2 regions of the Micromonospora sp. CA-259024 genome follow, and region 1 is predicted to be linked to the other one. Evidence: riboswitches for the same ligand, from Rfam matches in the RefSeq annotation. Region 1 holds a riboswitch; the other holds the start of a gene.
The links. Region 1 has a riboswitch for cobalamin ahead of ACQEUX_RS29280 (ABC transporter substrate-binding protein). Riboswitches for the same ligand answer to the same signal wherever they lie in the genome.

Region 1 (7,692 bases):
ACCGCCACCGTGGCCGTCATCTCGGTGCCGTTCACGCTGATGGGGCTCGCCATCGGCTACTCGTTGCCGAGCAAGGCGGCCATCGTGGTCGCGCAGGTGGTCTTCCTGCCGCTCGCGTTCGGCGGCGGCCTGCTCTCCGCGCCGGGTGACGCACCCGGGTTCATCGAGACGATCGCGCCGTTCCTGCCCACCCGGGGCGCGGTGGAGCTGATGTGGGCGGCGGTCGGCGACTACCCCGTCCAGCCGCTGGCGCTGATCATGCTCGGCGTCTGGGTGGTGCTGCTCGCCACGCTCGCCGGGTGGGCGTACCGACGGGACGAGGGTCGCCGGTTCAGCTGACGATTCGTCCGTTTCCGCCCCGGTACGCGGCGGGACGGTGCCAGGATTCCGGCAGGGGGTCGTCGTGGCCGCCCGGGCCGAGAGGGGTCTTGACGTGAGCACCGTCCCGCCGGGTACGCCCTGCTGGGCCGACCTGGCCACCCCGGACCTGACCGACGCGCGGCGGTTCTACCCGGAGCTGTTCGGGTGGACCGGCCGGGTGACGCCGGAGCCCGAGGCGGGCGGCTACACGGTCTTCCTGCTCGATGGCAGGCCGGTGGCCGGGGCGGGGCCGCCAGCCATTCCCGACCAGGTGCCGATCTGGTCGACGTACCTCGCCACCGACGACGCGGAGCTGGTCGCCGGCCGGGTCGAACGCGCCGGCGGGCAGGTCGTCGTACCGCCGTTCGAGGTCTTCGACAGAGGCTGGATGGCGGTCTTCGCCGATCCGGCCGGCGCCACGTTCAGCGTCTGGCAGCCGCTCGCGATGGCCGGCGCCGAAGTCTTCAACGTGCCGGGCGCGATGAGCTGGAACGAGCTGGTCACCCCCGACCCCGAGGGCGCGAAGGTCTTCTACGAGCTGGTGTTCGGCTGGCAGCCGGACGACCAACCGGTGGGTGAGATGACGTACACCGGGTGGCGGCTCGGTACGCAGATCGTCGCCGGGATGATGCCGCCGCTGGCCGACGACTTCCCGGCCGACCTGCCCGCGTACTGGACGGTCTATTTCGCGGTGGCCGACGCGGACGCCGCCGCGGCCCGCGCGGCCGAGTTGGGCGGGACGATCCTGGTCCCGCCCCGGGACATCCCCGCGGGCCGGTTCGCCGCCCTACGGGACCCGCAGGGCGCCCTCTTCTCCGTCATCGACCTGGGCCCCTGACCCACCCGGCACGCCGGGCGTCAGCGGCGGGGGCGGACGGGGACCACCAGGGGGCCATGGTCACCGGTGACCACCCGGACGCTGGCCCGGTAGTGGGTCGCGAGCAGGTGCTCGGTCAGCACCTCGGGCGGCGTCCCGGTGGCGACCACCTGGCCGCCGGCCAGCATCACCATCCGGTCGGCGTACTCGCCGGCCAGGGAGAGGTCGTGCATCGTGGCGAGGACGGTCAGGCCGTGCTCGCGGCGCAACTGGTCGACGAGTTCCAGCACGTCCTGCTGGTGACCGATGTCGAGTGCGCTGGTCGGCTCGTCGAGCAGCAGCAGCGTCGCGCCCTGGGCGAGCGCTCGGGCGAGGAACACCCGCTGCCGTTCGCCCCCGGAGAGGGTGGCCAGTTCGCGGTGGTGGAAACCGGTGAGGTCCAACCGCCCGAGCACCTCGTGCACGGCGTCGACGTCGGCGGTCGACTCCCGGCCCAGCGTCGGGATGTACGGGGTGCGACCGAGCAGCACGTAGTCCAGCACCGACATGCCGGGCGGCACCACCGGGGACTGTGCCACCGTGGCCACCACCCGGGCGCGGTCCCGGCGGCGCAGTGCGGCGCTCGCCGTACCGAACAGGGTGATCGCCCCCGGCGCGGGCAGCAGGCCCCCGACGGCGCGCAACAGGGTCGACTTGCCGGCGCCGTTCGGGCCGATGACGGTGACCCACTCGCCGACGGCGACGGTGAGGTCGACATCGGTCAGGATCGGCGTGCCGCCGAACTCGACGTGCAGCCCGCGCACCTCGACGGCCGGCACGTCGGCGGACGCACCGCCAGCGGACGCACCGGCGGTCTCGGTGCTCACGTCAGCACCCGGCGGGCGGTCCGCAGCACGAGTACGAAGAACGGGCCGCCCAGGAGAGCGGTGACCACCCCGATCGGCACCTCGGCCGGGGCGACGGCGGTGCGGGCCACCACGTCGGTCAGCGCCAGGAACGCACCGCCGAACAGCAGTGACAACGGCAGGATCACCCGGTAGCTCGACCCGGCCAGCAGCCGGACGGTGTGCGGCACGATGATGCCGACGAAACCGATCAGGCCGGTCGCGGAGACCGCCGCCGCGGTCCCCAGGGAGGCGGCGGCGATCAGCAGGTACCGGGTGCGCTGCGGGTGCAGGCCCAGACTCCTCGCCTCGTCGTCGCCGACCGCGAGGACGTCCAGCTCGCGGCGGTGCAGCAGCACCACCACGGTGGTCAGCGCCGCGTACGGCAGCACCAGCAGCACGTCGTGCCAGCCGGCGGTGGCCAGCCGGCCGAGCAGCCAGGAGTAGACCGGCTGGATGCTGTCGGAGTGTCGTTGCAGCAGGTAGGTCTGCCCGGCGGAGAGGAAGGCGGAGACCGCCACCCCGGCCAGGATCAGCATCGCTGGTGAGCTGCTCCGCCCGCCGGCCGCACCGAGCAGGTAGGTCATCGTCACGGCGAGCAGCGAACCGGCGAACGCGGCCAGCGGGATGGTCATCGGCAGTCCGGAGATCGCGCCCTGCCGACCGGCGCCGCCGAGGGCGATCACCGCGGTGACCGCGAGGCCGGCGCCGGCGGCCACACCGAGCAGGTACGGATCGGCGAGCGGGTTGCGGAACACACCCTGGTAGCAGCCGCCGGCCAGGGCGAGCAGGCCGCCGACGAGCAGGCCCAGCACCACCCGGGGCAGCCGCAGCTCGGTGACGATAGCGATCTCCCGCTCGGACAGCCCGCTGTCCAGGTGCACCCCCGGGATCAGGTTGAGCAGCTCGGCGGCGACGCTGCCCGGGGGCAGGCTCACCGGGCCGAGCGACACCCCGGCGACGAGCGCGACGAGCACCGCGAACACCCCGGCGACCAGCCAGCGCGTGCGCAGCCCGGCGGGCCGCGCCGAGGACGGCGAAAGCCCCGGCCGCCGGGGCCCGAACCACGACCCTGGACGTCGCAGCCCGGGTCGCGGAGGCTCGGAGGGCGTCCCGGCCGGCGGGGTGGGCGGTGCCGGGGCGGGCATCTCTGGCGCCCCGGTCACCGAGCCCTCTGCCGTGAGCGACCGCGGGAGTCGCACACCCGGCTCATTCCGCGCGCTCACCGACGGACGACGGTCACGCCGGTACCTTGGCGACCGCGTCGATGATGACGCGGAGCAGGTCCACGACGCGCGGGCCCCAACGCGAGGCGATGTCGTCGTCCAGCGCGACCACCTGGTTGTTCTTCACCGCGGTGAGCCCGGCCCAGCCGCTGCGCGCCTTGACCGAGTCGGCGTTCTGCTGGCAGCACTTCGAGTCGGCCAGGAAGACGAAGTCCGGGTCGGCCTTGACGATGAACTCCTGGGACAGCTGCGGGTAGCCCCCGTTCTTGCCGTCCGCGTCGGCCGGGTCGGCGATGTTGGTCAGGCCGGCCTGGCTGTAGAGCGAGCCGATGAACGTCTTGCTGGTCGCGCTGTACAGCTCCGGGCCCAACTCGTGGTAGTAGGTGAGCTTCTCGGTACGTTGCGGCAGGTCCTTGACCAGCTTGGCGATGTCGTCCTTCATCCGGGTGGTGACGTCGGTGGCCTGGTCGGCGTGCCCGGTCAGGGTGCCCAACTCGGTGATCTGCCGGTACGAGTCGTCCAGCGTGGTCGCCGCCGGGGTCAGGTAGACCGCGATCTTCAACTTGCCGAGCTGGTCGACGATCTTGTTGGTGTCGTTGGAGAGCACCACCAGGTCGGGGTTCTTGCCAGCGATCGCCTCGGCGTTCGGCTGAAAACCGGACAGGTCGGTCTTGGGCGCGTCGGCCGGGTAGGTGGACTGGTCGTCGACGGCGGTCACCTGGGGGCCGGCACCGATCGCGAAGAGCATCTCGGTGGCGCTGGGCGACAGCGAGACGATCTTCTCGGGGCGCTTGTCGAGGGTGAGCGAACCGACCGTGACCGGGTAGGCGGCGGCTGCGGTGCCGGCGCTCGGCTGGTCGTCGGCCTTCTGGGCGCAGGCGCCGAGCGCGAGCGCGGCGACCGCGAGGGTCGCGGCGAAGAGCCGAGGGGTACGTCTGAACACGGGGTCCTCCTGTCGGTCGAGGAGTGTGGTGCTTCGCCGACAGGGACTTTCGTACGCCCGCCCACGAGGCGCCCTTCCTCGAGAGCGCGTATCGCGACCGATCCGCAGGCGACCTGGCTCGTCCCCACCGTCCGGCGGGGCATCACAGTTGCGGGACAGCGCCGGGTTTCGCACCGGCTTCGCTGCGGACTGGTCGCTAAGACGGTAGCGCACCGGCCCGGACGTGCCGGATCGATCAAGGGCAGATCGTGGCGAGTCGATCTCTTGGGCTGCCGCACGGCGGGGGCGGGGTGTCCGCCGTGGGCATATGTCCCGGATCCTGGGGTTCGGGAAGGGTGGTGGGGCCCCGCCGGGGGGCGGGACGGGGCCCCACCCGATCAGGAGGAGGTGATGGTGACGTTGTCCACAGCCGCCTCGACCAGACTGGCGCCGGAGGCGTCCGCCGCCTCGACGAGGATGCTGACCGACTGGCCGGCGTACGGGGTGAGGTTGAGGTTCGCCACCGCCCAGCTCCCGTTGCGGTTGGTCGCCGCGCCGGCCTGGGTGAGCAGCGCCGTGGTGCCGCCGTTGTGCACCACGCTCACCCGCAGGTAGTCCGCCGACGAGGCGTTCGAGCCGTGTGCCAGGTACCAGGCCAGTGAGAGGGTCAGCGTGCCGGACGACGGCAGGGTGACCGCCGGGGACCGGGCGCTGGTCGCACCGCCGTCGAGGTCGTGGTCACCGGCCGCCGTTCCGGCCAGCCGACCGGTGACCAGGTCGTTGGCACCGGCGTACGGGGTGAGCTGCTTGGCGCCGGAGGACGTGGTCGCCTGGGCGGCACCCCGTTCCCACGCCCCGATGGTGGCGGTGTCGGTGCCGCCCGGGTTGATGGTCCAGCCGGTGGCGGTCTCGAAGGTGTCCGACCAGACCGTGGTGCCCCCACCGCCGCCGCAGTACTGCGCCTGCTTGCCGATGGCCCGGTACGGGCAGTCGGCGTACTCGCTGAGCATCAGCACCGCCTCCCGGTTGCGCGACGTCTGCGCGGGGATCACCTCGTCGGGCGGGTAGAACCCGCCGCCGCTGGACGAGCCCGGGTACATCTCGAAGGTGTACGCCCAGATGCCGTGGGTGGCCCACATCCAGTCGATGCTGGTGCCGTCGGCGATGTAGAGGTCACTGGACTGTTCCGGCGTGTAGCTGTTGGTGGCCGCCATCTGCTGGCCGATGGTGGCGAAGGTGTTGTACTGGTCCGCGCTCATCCCGGACGGGTTGTTCGCGGTGGTGTAGCCGAAGGGCCAGAGCACGAGCTGCGAGTACGTGTGGAAGTCGATGTTCGCCTTGATCTGCTGGGCGCCGCCGACCACGCGACTGTTGACGAAGTTGCGCAGCGCCTGCGTCTCGGGTGCGGAGAACGCCGACGGGCCGCGGTAGGTCTCCGACGAGGTGGTTCCGGACGAGCCGCCGCAGCAGCCCCACTGGTAGGACCAGTTGCGGTTCAGGTCGGTGCCGACGTTCGACGAGCCGCTGTTGGGTTGCCGGTTCTTGCGCCAGGACCGGTACGACCCGGTGGCGATGTCGTACTCGCTGCCGTCCGGGTTGACCGACGGCACGATCCAGATCTCCCGGCTGTTGACGATGTTGGTGATCCGGGAGTCGCCGCCGTAGCTGTCGGTGAAGAGGTTGAGCAGGTAGATCGCCATCTCGACGGTCAGGTGCTCACGGGCGTGCTGCTGGGCGTTGAACAGGATCTCCGGTTCGCTCTCGTCGGTGCCGACGTTGTCGGAGATCTTCACCGCCATCAGATCGCGGCCCTCGTACGACGAACCGATGCTGATCTTGCGGGCGATCGCCGGATGGTCGGCGACGACCTGGTTCACGACGGCGGTCAGTTCCGCGTAGTCGTGGTAGTTGGAGTCGGCGGGCGGGAAAGCCAGCGTGCCCACCTCGCCGGCACCGCGCTCGGCGTTCGGCGGCGGGGCGAGCGGTTCCAGCCGGAAGCCCAGCTTGCCGATCGCGGCAGCCTCGCCCGCGGTGGCGGAGACGTGCAGCACGCCGTGTTCGGAGTAGTCGATGGCGGCTCCGGTGCGGGCCACCGCGGTGCGGTCGGCGGAGGTCCGGGGGCCGAGCACCCGGTAGCTGGCGGCGGCCGACTCGGCGGCCCGGTCCGGTGCCGGTCGGGCGGCGACCGGACCGACGGCGACGGCGACGATTCCCAGCCCGGTGACGACGGCGAGCACCAGGACGCGGCGGAGAGGGATGGCTGTGCGGAGGGCCATGGACTACCTCCTCGATGGGCGGGAGATCCCGCTCGGTGGAGGACACTTCACCATCTGTCACATGGTCATATCAATATCGATCGCTGCCTAATGCATCCCGAGCGGATCATCCCTGCGGCAATGATTTTCCATTCAGGAACATCTGGCGAAACTTCCCTCCAAGCGGAAAACTGACCAGCGACGATGCCCCTCTCGACCCCGCGGAGCACTCATGGCCAGATCCCGCCTGTGCGCGGCCGCCCTCGCCGGCGTCACCGCGCTCACCCTGCTCGCCACCACCGCGCCCGCGACGGCGGCAAGCCCTCCCACCGTCACTCACGACGAGCAGATCACCTTCCAGGACTGGTCCGGGCCCGCCGACTGGCACCGGGGCAGCCGGGCCGGCACCCGCGTGGTGCCCGGCGCCCGGGCCGGCCTCACCCTGGCCCGCCCGGCCGGCACCACCGAGTACGCCGACCCGCACACCGGCACCACCCGCACCTGGGAGTACGGCACCTGGACGTCGCCGGTGACCCGGATCGGGTTCGACGCCACCGAACTGATCGCCTCCTGGAACGCGGAGACCCCCGCCGGCACCTGGATCCAGGTGGAGATGCAGGGCAACTACACCAGCGGCGACCAGACCCCGTGGTACGTCCTGGGCCGCTGGGCGTCCGGGGACGCCGACATCAAGCGGACCAGCGTCAACCGGCAGGGCGACCCCTGGTCGACGATCTGGACCGACACCTTCAGCATCGACGACGCCGCCGTCGGGGTGCTGCTGCGGTCGTACCAGCTGCGGTTGACCCTCTACCGCGCACCCGGGCAGACCGCCGCGCCGGTGGTCCGGATGCTCGGCGCGATGAGCTCCACCGTGCCGGACCGGTTCAGCGTGACGCCCAGCGCCGGGCACATCGCCTGGGGCGTCGAGTTGCCGGTGCCGCGCTACTCGCAGAACGTGCACGCCGGGCACTACCCGGAATACGACGGCGGCGGCGAGGCGTGGTGCTCACCCACCTCCACCGAGATGGTGGTCGAGTACTGGGGTCGCAAGCCGTCCTCGGCCGAAACCTCCTGGGTGGACCCGACCTACCCCGACCCGACCGTCAACCACGCGGCCCGGATGACCTACGACTACGCGTACGACGGCGCCGGCAACTGGCCGTTCAACACCGCGTACGCGGCCAGCTTCCCCGGCCTGGAGGGTCGGGTGACCCGGCTGCACTCG
Region 2 (7,692 bases), on a different contig from region 1:
ACGCCGAAGTAGCCCATCTTGAACGGGTTCTGCACGACCAGCGCCGAGATCTGGCCGTTGCGCAGCCCGGCGACCTCGTCCGGGGCGGCGTCCCAACCGATGATGACCACCTTGCCCGACTTGCCCGCCGCCTGGATGGCCTGCGCGGCGCCGAGCACACTCGGCTCGTTGGCCGCGAAGATGCCCGCGAGGTTGGGGTTGGCGGTGAGGATGTTCTCCGTGACGCGCCGCGCCTCGTTGACGTCACTGCGGCTGGGCTGCTGGCCGACCAGCTTCAGGTTGGGGAACTGGGTGAGGCCGGCCTTGAAGCCGTCGACCCGCTCGGTGTTGGTCTGCGATCCGGGTTGGAACTCGACCAGGGCCACCTCGTGGTTGCCGGGGCCCAGTTCGGTGGCGAGCAGCTTCGCCGCCTCGGTGGCCGACGCACGGTTGTCGGTGGCGAAGAGGGGCACGCCCGACGGTTGCGGGCTGGTGCCGGAGTCGATCATCGCGACCGGGATGTCGGCGGCGAGCGCCTGGTCGGTGGCCGGTGCCAACGCGCTGGAGTCGGTCGCCGCGTAGACGATGCCGTCGACCTTCTTGGTGACGAAGTTCTGGATCAGGTTGACCTGGCCCTCAACGTCGGTCTCGGTGGTCACCCCGTCCCACTGCACGGTGACGTTTCCCGCGCGCTGCGCGGCGCACTCCGCACCCGCCTTCACCGTGTTCCAGTAGTCGGCCCCGACGGCCTTCGGTACGACGGCGAGCTTCAACGGACCACTCGCATCCTTGGTCGCGCCATCGCCTCCGTCGCGGACCTCGACTCCGCCGCAGGCGCTGAGAAGAGCGGTCGCCGCAGCTGCGGCCAGAATGGCCTGTGCGCGCAGGAGGCGGCCCCGCGCCCGCCGGCTGGTGGTGTGTGCCATGGTGTGTGTCCTTCCTCGTTCGGACTCTCGGAATGGCATGTCAACCCCGTGATTCCAGCCGCCGGCGGCGGTACTGGTCGAAGTAGACGGCGGCCCAGATGATCAGGCCGACGATCACCTGCTGGTAGTGGATGCTGATGTCGAGCAGGACGGCGCCGTTGCGCACCAGGGCGATGAGGAAGGCGCCGATGATCGTCCCGACGATCCGGCCCTGCCCACCGAACAGGCTCGCTCCGCCGATGACGGCGGCGGCGATGACGTCGAGCTCCAGTGAGATCCCGTAGTTCGGCTGGCCGGAGTTGACCCGGGAGGCGGCGATCATGCCGCCGAGCCCGACCAGCACACCTGCCAGCACGTACACCCCGGTCAGGTGACGCCCCACCCGGATGCCGGAGCGGCGGGCGGCCTCCAGATTGGAGCCCATCGCGTAGGTGTACTGACCGAAGCGGGTCTGGGAGAGCAGGAAAGCGACCCCGACGGCGACGAGAACGGTGATCACGACGGCGAACGGAATGCCGAGGATCTCCCCGTTGCCGAGCAGTTGGAAGGATCGGGGCAGGCCGTAGACACCGACCGCTCCGGTGATGATGAAGACGAGACCGCGGCCGACGGACATCGTTCCCAGCGTCGCGATGAACGGCGGAATCCTGGCCACGGTCACCAGCAGCCCGTTCAACAGGCCGGCCAGCGCGCCGACACCGATCGCGACCACCGTCGCCGCCCAGAGTGGAAAGCCGAGGTCACGGACGACCATCGCTCCCAGAACGCCGGCGAGCGCGGCCACCGACCCCACGGACAGGTCGATGCCCTTCGTGATGATGACCATCGTCTGCGCCGTGGCGATGATGGCGATCACCGCTGTCTGCGCCCCGATGTTGAAGAGGTTGTCCGCCGTCAGGAAATAGGGACTCGCAAAGGTCAACGCGATGAACAGGACGACCAGCGCGGTGGCGGCGGTGAACTCCGAGACGGCGTGGGAGATGCGTTCCCGGAACCAGTCGCTGAGTTCGCCGCGCTGCGTGCCGGCGGGTGCCTCGACGGTACTCATCGTCGGACCTGACCTCCCCAAGCGTGGCGCCGGCACACGACGGAGGACCCGCCGGCGAGCCAGACACCTGTGAGCAACCGAGCCTCCTCGGATGGGAGAGGCATGAGTGCGAGCCCGCCCCGCCCGTGGAGATAGGTCGGATGTTTCCCTCGATCAGGCGTTACCATGCCACGCGTCCACGCGTGTTGCCAAGGTCTTGCGGCCATGTTTTGTCATCGTTACCGGGACCATCGGACGCATACGTCTGACCAAACCGGCACAACTGCGGCCGAGCGGCACGGGCCAGGCCCTCGGGGTGCCGTCAGCAGGCGGCTGACCAGCATTCGTCCACAGGGGATCGACGAACGCGGCTGGGGCGACGGCGCACCGCCCATGCCAGCACCGCGGTCCCACCAGGCGCTGTCAACGGTTACGCCGACCACCAGTTGCACCCCGCACCTCCGGGTGAGCCCTGCGGACCAGACCAGCGGACCATCGCCAGCATGTTATCGATAACATGCTATGTCTCCGGATGGAACCGTGGGCACCCCCGTCCCGCCGAGGCCGCGAGCGCGCCCGTCTCCGGTCAGGGACCCGGCCACGCGAGCCAGTCACTCGGCGGGTCGGTGACCGCTCGGCGATTCAGGCCGCGAGCCGGGCGGTGAGTCCGCGCGGCGAGGGCTTCCGGGCCGACAGGCCGCGAGCCCTCGCCGGGTCACGACGCGGCCAGCCGGTACGCCCGGCGGGCCGTCTGTCGCCAGATCGCCGCACGCTCGTCGTCACAAAGCGGGTCCAACAGGTCGGTGAGGGCCTCGACCCAGCGGGCGTACGACGTGGCGAGCAGGCACACCGGCCAGTCCGAGCCGAACATCAGCCGGTCCGGGCCGAACACCTCGAGCGCGTGCTCGACGGCGGGCCGCAGGTCCGCAGTCGTCCAGGACGGGCCATCCACCTCGGTCACCAGGCCGGAGAGCTTCGCCGTCGTGTTGGGCTCGGCGGCGAGCGCCCGCAGATCGCGGGGCCAGTCGCCGAGGCCGACGTGCCCGAGCGAGGGCTTGCCGAGATGGTCCAGGACGAACCGCATCTGCGGCAGGTCGCGGACGAGCCGGGTCGTCGCCGGCAGCTGGTGGTGGCGCACCAGCAGGTCGAAGGCGAGACCAGCGGCGCCCACCGTGGCGATGCCTCGCCGAACGTCCGGGCGGTCGAGGTACGCCGGGTCGGGTTCGGACTGGACGAGGTGGCGGATCCCGACCAGGCGTTCTCCGCCCCGTGCCGCCCGGAGTCGGTCGAGGCGATCGCCGACGTCGGCGGCGGTGAGGTCGACCCACCCGACGACGCCGGCGATGAGGGGGTCGTCGGCGGCGATGCCCAGCAGCTCAGGCGTCTCCGTCCGGGCGGCGACGGACTGAACGACGACGGTCTGGGTGACTCCGGCGGCCCGGGCCACCGGGGCGAGATCGACCGGGGTGAAGTCGTCGTCGATCGCGGCCATGGTGTGCGGGTCGATCCAGGGCTGCGGATGCCGTGCCCGGACCCAGAGGTGATGATGCGCGTCGACGATGCCTGGTCGCTGCGCGGCCACGTCGGTCGTCATCGGACACGCCCTGGCGCGTTCACGTACCCCCACACCCCGCTCAGTCATCGGTCGAACGTCCGGGTCGGCCCGGCGTCTCGGACCCGATCCAGCAGTTTGACCATGTTAGCGGTAACAGGCTGCCCGCGGGTCGCACGACGTGTGGACGTGCGGTGCGGACCGCCCCCGGAGGTCGGAGCAGCCGGCTGCGTGGGAGCGGGGCTCCGGTCGGCCCCCGACGTCGGCGTCGGACGCGCCAGCCGGCAACGATGCGAGTTTTGGTATGACGAATCCGCCGGTGGCGACCAGCGTCACCGAAGCGTCGACGAGCTGACGTGTCTGGGCTCCCGGCCCGGGTTGACCGTCTGCGGCGGCACCGATACCGTCGACCCACTATCTGCGGCGACGCGAGGGAAGCCGGTGTGAATCCGGCGCGGTCGCGCCACTGTGAGCGGTTGCCAGCTTTCGCTGGGATCCGCGAGCCAGGACGCTCGGTCGTCCGCAGCCTTGCGATGGGGACGCGTCATCCCCGGAGAGGTTCGTGTATTCATGTCTAGTTCCACGTCCAGCCAGCCGTTGGTCCACCCCGCTGGCACCGCTCGTCTCCTGTGGACGGCCCTGGCGACCGTCGTCGTGCTCACCCTGCTGGCCTACCTCGTCGCCTTCGACCAGGGGGCGGTCTCGCGCAGCGGGACGTACCTGCACGAGCTGATGCACGACGGCCGGCACCTGCTGGGTGTTCCGTGCCACTGAACGCCACCACCGCTCCCCCGTTCCTCACCGTCCTCGTCCGCGGGCTGCTCGCCGGCCTGATCGCCGGCCTGCTGGCGGGGGCGTTCGCCTACGTCGCCGGTGAACCACACGTCGAGGCGGCCATCGCCATCGAGGAGGCCGCGGCGCACGCCGAGCCCGCAGCCGGTGGGCACCAGCACGAGGACGGCCCGGTCACCCGCAGTGGGCAACGCGGCGGCCTGTTCCTGGCCACCGGCCTGTTCGGCGCCGCGATGGGTGGTCTGCTGGCCACGGCGTACGTCCTGCTGTCGCGCCGTCGGCGGACCTACGACGACGGACGTTCGGGCCTGCTGCTGGCCGGCGCGGCGCTGCTCGGCGCGGTGATCGTGCCGTTCCTCAAGTACCCGGCGAACCCGCCGGCGGTCGGCGACCCGGCCACCATCAACCAGCGGACCGGCACCTACCTGCTGATGGTGGTGCTCGGTCTGGTGGCCGTCTGGGCCGGCTCGCTGGGCTACCGGTCGGTCGGTGCCCAGGCACCGTGGTGGCTGCGCGTCACCGCGGCCGTCGGCGGATTCCTGCTCGTCACGACGGTGTCGTACGTGGTGTTGCCGTCCTTCCAGGAGGTCCCGGACGACTTCCCCGCGACCCTTCTGTGGAACTTCCGGCTGGCCTCCCTCGGCACCCAGGTGGTGCTCTGGACCGGGATCGGCCTGCTGTTCGCGGCCCTGATGCACCACGACCGGCGCCGCCGGGTCGCCGCCGCCCTTCCCAGCACGTGACCGCCACCAGCCTCCGGCTGGTCGCCCACGGTCACACCGCCGCCCTGCGCCGGGCCCGGTTCGGCGGGCTTGCCGACAGCTTGGACGAGGGCGGCCTGCGTGCCGCCCTCGCGCAGGCCCGCGCCGGGTCGGACCGGCGCGGGCACCTGGGCGTCCACGACGCCTGTCTGTCCAGTCCAGCGGCAGCGGCCAGGCAGACCGCCGAGGCCTTCGGCCTGACGCCCACCATCGAAGCGGCGTTGGCCGACTGCGACTACGACTCCTGGACCGGACGGTCATTCGAGGAGATCGCCGCCCAGCAGCCGCAGGCGCTGCACGAGTGGCTGTCCGCACCGAACTCCGTGCCGCACGGCGGCGAATCCGTCACGGCGGTGCGGGACCGGGTCGGTCGCTGGCTGGACGGGCAGCGCGGACGCGGCCAGCGGATCATCGCGATCACCCACCCGCTGGTGATCCGGGTCGCGGTGGTCCACGCCCTCGACCTGCCGATGGCGGCGTACCGGCAGGTGGACGTGGAGCCGTTGGCGATCGTCCGGCTCACCAGCCAGGGCGCGCGGTGGCAGCTACGACTGAGCGCGCCACGGGCGGGTTGAGAGCACGACCCGTTCGGACCACGAGTCTGCTGTCACCCCCGCAACGCAGTCGTGGGCGGGCCGTGATCACGGCCCGCCCACGATCTCTCTGCTACGCCCCGGCTTTTAGCCGGTGACGGTGAACGGCCGGGACACCTTCGTCTCTGACGTGGCACCGGTCAGCGTGACGCTGGTCGCGCCCGCCTTCGCCGCACCCGGGACACTGACCGTCGCACCGGAGATGACACCGTCGCCATTCGCGCGCACGGTGCTGACCGCGAGGCCGTCCCCGAAGGTGATCGTGACCACCTCGTTCGGCACGAACCCGGAACCGTCGAGGGTGATCGACGTACCGCGCGGGCCCGACGTGGTCAGCACCGCCACTCGCGGCTGGTAGGTCGGCGCCTCCGCCTGCCCGGTCACCTGGACGGTGGCCGTGGCCGGCGTACGAGAGGACGCGCCCGTCGCGGTGACGGCGTACCGGCCGGGCTGCGCGTCACCGGAGGTCGGGACCGAGGCTCGTACCGTTCCGGTCGCGGAGGCCGCGACCTTCGTGGTCCGGCCCGGGTCGGTGCCGACGCTGACGGTCACCTGCTCGCCGGCGGCGAACCCGCTGCCGTCGACGGTGATCGCGCCGCCAGTGGTGACGGTGCCGGCCGCCGACAGCGCGATCGCCGGCTGTGATCCGCCACGTGCCACGGTCACCGTGAAGGCCTCGGTGCTGCTCGACAGCTTGTCCCACGCGGTGACGTGCACCGTGTAGGTGCCCTCCCTCGTGTAGGTGTGCTGCCCGCTCATGGCGCCGGACGAACCGATCGTGACGTCCTCCGGAGCCGTACCGTCACCCCACTGGACGCGGGCGCGGTAGCCCGTCGTGCCGGGGTCGCCGGCGGTCACCGAGCCGAGGTTCGCCGCGAGGGCCTGCCCGGCGGTCGCCGTCTGGTCCTTCGGGGCGACGGTCGCGAGCGCGGGGGCCGGCGTGCCGTCGTTGGCGACGGCGAACACGTGGATCCGGCCCACCGAGCGGGGGTCACCGGTCTGCGTCGGCAGGGTCACCGACACCAGCGTCTTACCCGCCGGGATCTGGTACGGCGCGGTGGCGAACAGGAACGGCTGGGCGCCGTCCCGGCTCGTGCCCTGCAACCGGTACGCCGTCCTGGTGACGACGACGTTGCCGAAGGACGGTGTGCCGTTGGCGTTGCCGCCCAGCGTCCAGTCACTCATCTGGATCGGGATGCTGGCCGTGCTGCCGTCGCTGAACGTCGCCGTGCCGGTGGTGCTCTGGTTGCCCTGCGTTCCGGCGCCGATGAACGAGATGCTCTTGGCGTCGTCCGGAAGGTCGAGAACGACCGTCGCACCGTTACCGGTGGCGTTGTCCGGCTGCCCGGCCGGGATCACCGGAAGCGTGAACTGCAGCGCCGTTCCCGGAACCTGCTGCCGCTGACCCTGGATCGCGCCGCCCGCCGCCAGGGCGGCCCGCGAGTACGCCCACGACTTGGCGTCGCAGTCGGCCGCGAGGACCCCTTCGTCACCGACGCAGACGGTGTCGAACGCGGTGGTGAGCCCGGAACTCGGGGCGTACGCCACCTCGACGCCGACCGTCGCGGAGCTCTGGCTTTCGCCGTCGGTCACCGTGACGTTCGCCTGGTGGTAGCCCGGCGTGGCGTAGGTGTGCGATCCGCCGATGCGGTAGACGGCCCGCGAGCTCAGCGTCACGGTGCCCTCGGTGACCGGCGTGCCGTCACCCCAGTCGATCGTGGCCTGGTAACCGGTGGCGGTGCCGCCGGTGACGGTGGCCAGCGGCACCGAGACGGGTACGCCGGACGTCGCGTGCACGCTGCCCGCGGCGGTCACCGTGATGTCGCCGCCTCCCAGCTCGATGTCACCCCCGGCGAGCAACTCGATCTCGGCGAGGTTGGTCTGCGCGGCGCCGACGGTCCTGGTCACCGCGAGGCGGAACTGCGCGAACCGTCCCGGCTTGTCGATCGTGAACGGGCGGGTCTGGTTGCGCCACGGGAACACCTGGCCCGTGCGGGAGTCCACGGTGGTCCAGGTGATGCCGTCGTTGGAGCCCTGCAGCCGCCAGTCCGCCGGATCACCC

Region 2: another riboswitch for cobalamin. It lies ahead of ACQEUX_RS10365 (CbtB domain-containing protein); the one in region 1 lies ahead of ACQEUX_RS29280 (ABC transporter substrate-binding protein).

The regions. Positions count from the first base shown of each region.
Region 1 covers NZ_JBNJND010000002.1:2,086,652-2,094,343, reverse strand. The annotation lists gene ACQEUX_RS29300 (ABC transporter permease) at 1-339, shown strand, start outside; gene ACQEUX_RS29295 (VOC family protein) at 434-1,198, shown strand; gene ACQEUX_RS29290 (ABC transporter ATP-binding protein) at 1,219-1,995, opposite strand; gene ACQEUX_RS29285 (FecCD family ABC transporter permease) at 2,040-3,209, opposite strand; gene ACQEUX_RS29280 (ABC transporter substrate-binding protein) at 3,301-4,230, opposite strand; cobalamin riboswitch at 4,317-4,439, opposite strand; gene ACQEUX_RS29275 (M14 family metallopeptidase) at 4,608-6,485, opposite strand; gene ACQEUX_RS29270 (C39 family peptidase) at 6,697-7,692, shown strand, end outside.
Region 2 covers NZ_JBNJND010000001.1:2,360,151-2,367,842, forward strand. The annotation lists gene ACQEUX_RS10350 (ABC transporter substrate-binding protein) at 1-905, opposite strand, end outside; gene ACQEUX_RS10355 (ABC transporter permease) at 946-1,953, opposite strand; gene ACQEUX_RS10360 (amidohydrolase family protein) at 2,648-3,526, opposite strand; cobalamin riboswitch at 3,875-4,019, shown strand; gene ACQEUX_RS10365 (CbtB domain-containing protein) at 4,055-4,258, shown strand; gene ACQEUX_RS10370 (CbtA family protein) at 4,249-5,019, shown strand; gene ACQEUX_RS10375 (histidine phosphatase family protein) at 5,016-5,612, shown strand; gene ACQEUX_RS10380 (GH92 family glycosyl hydrolase) at 5,718-7,692, opposite strand, start outside.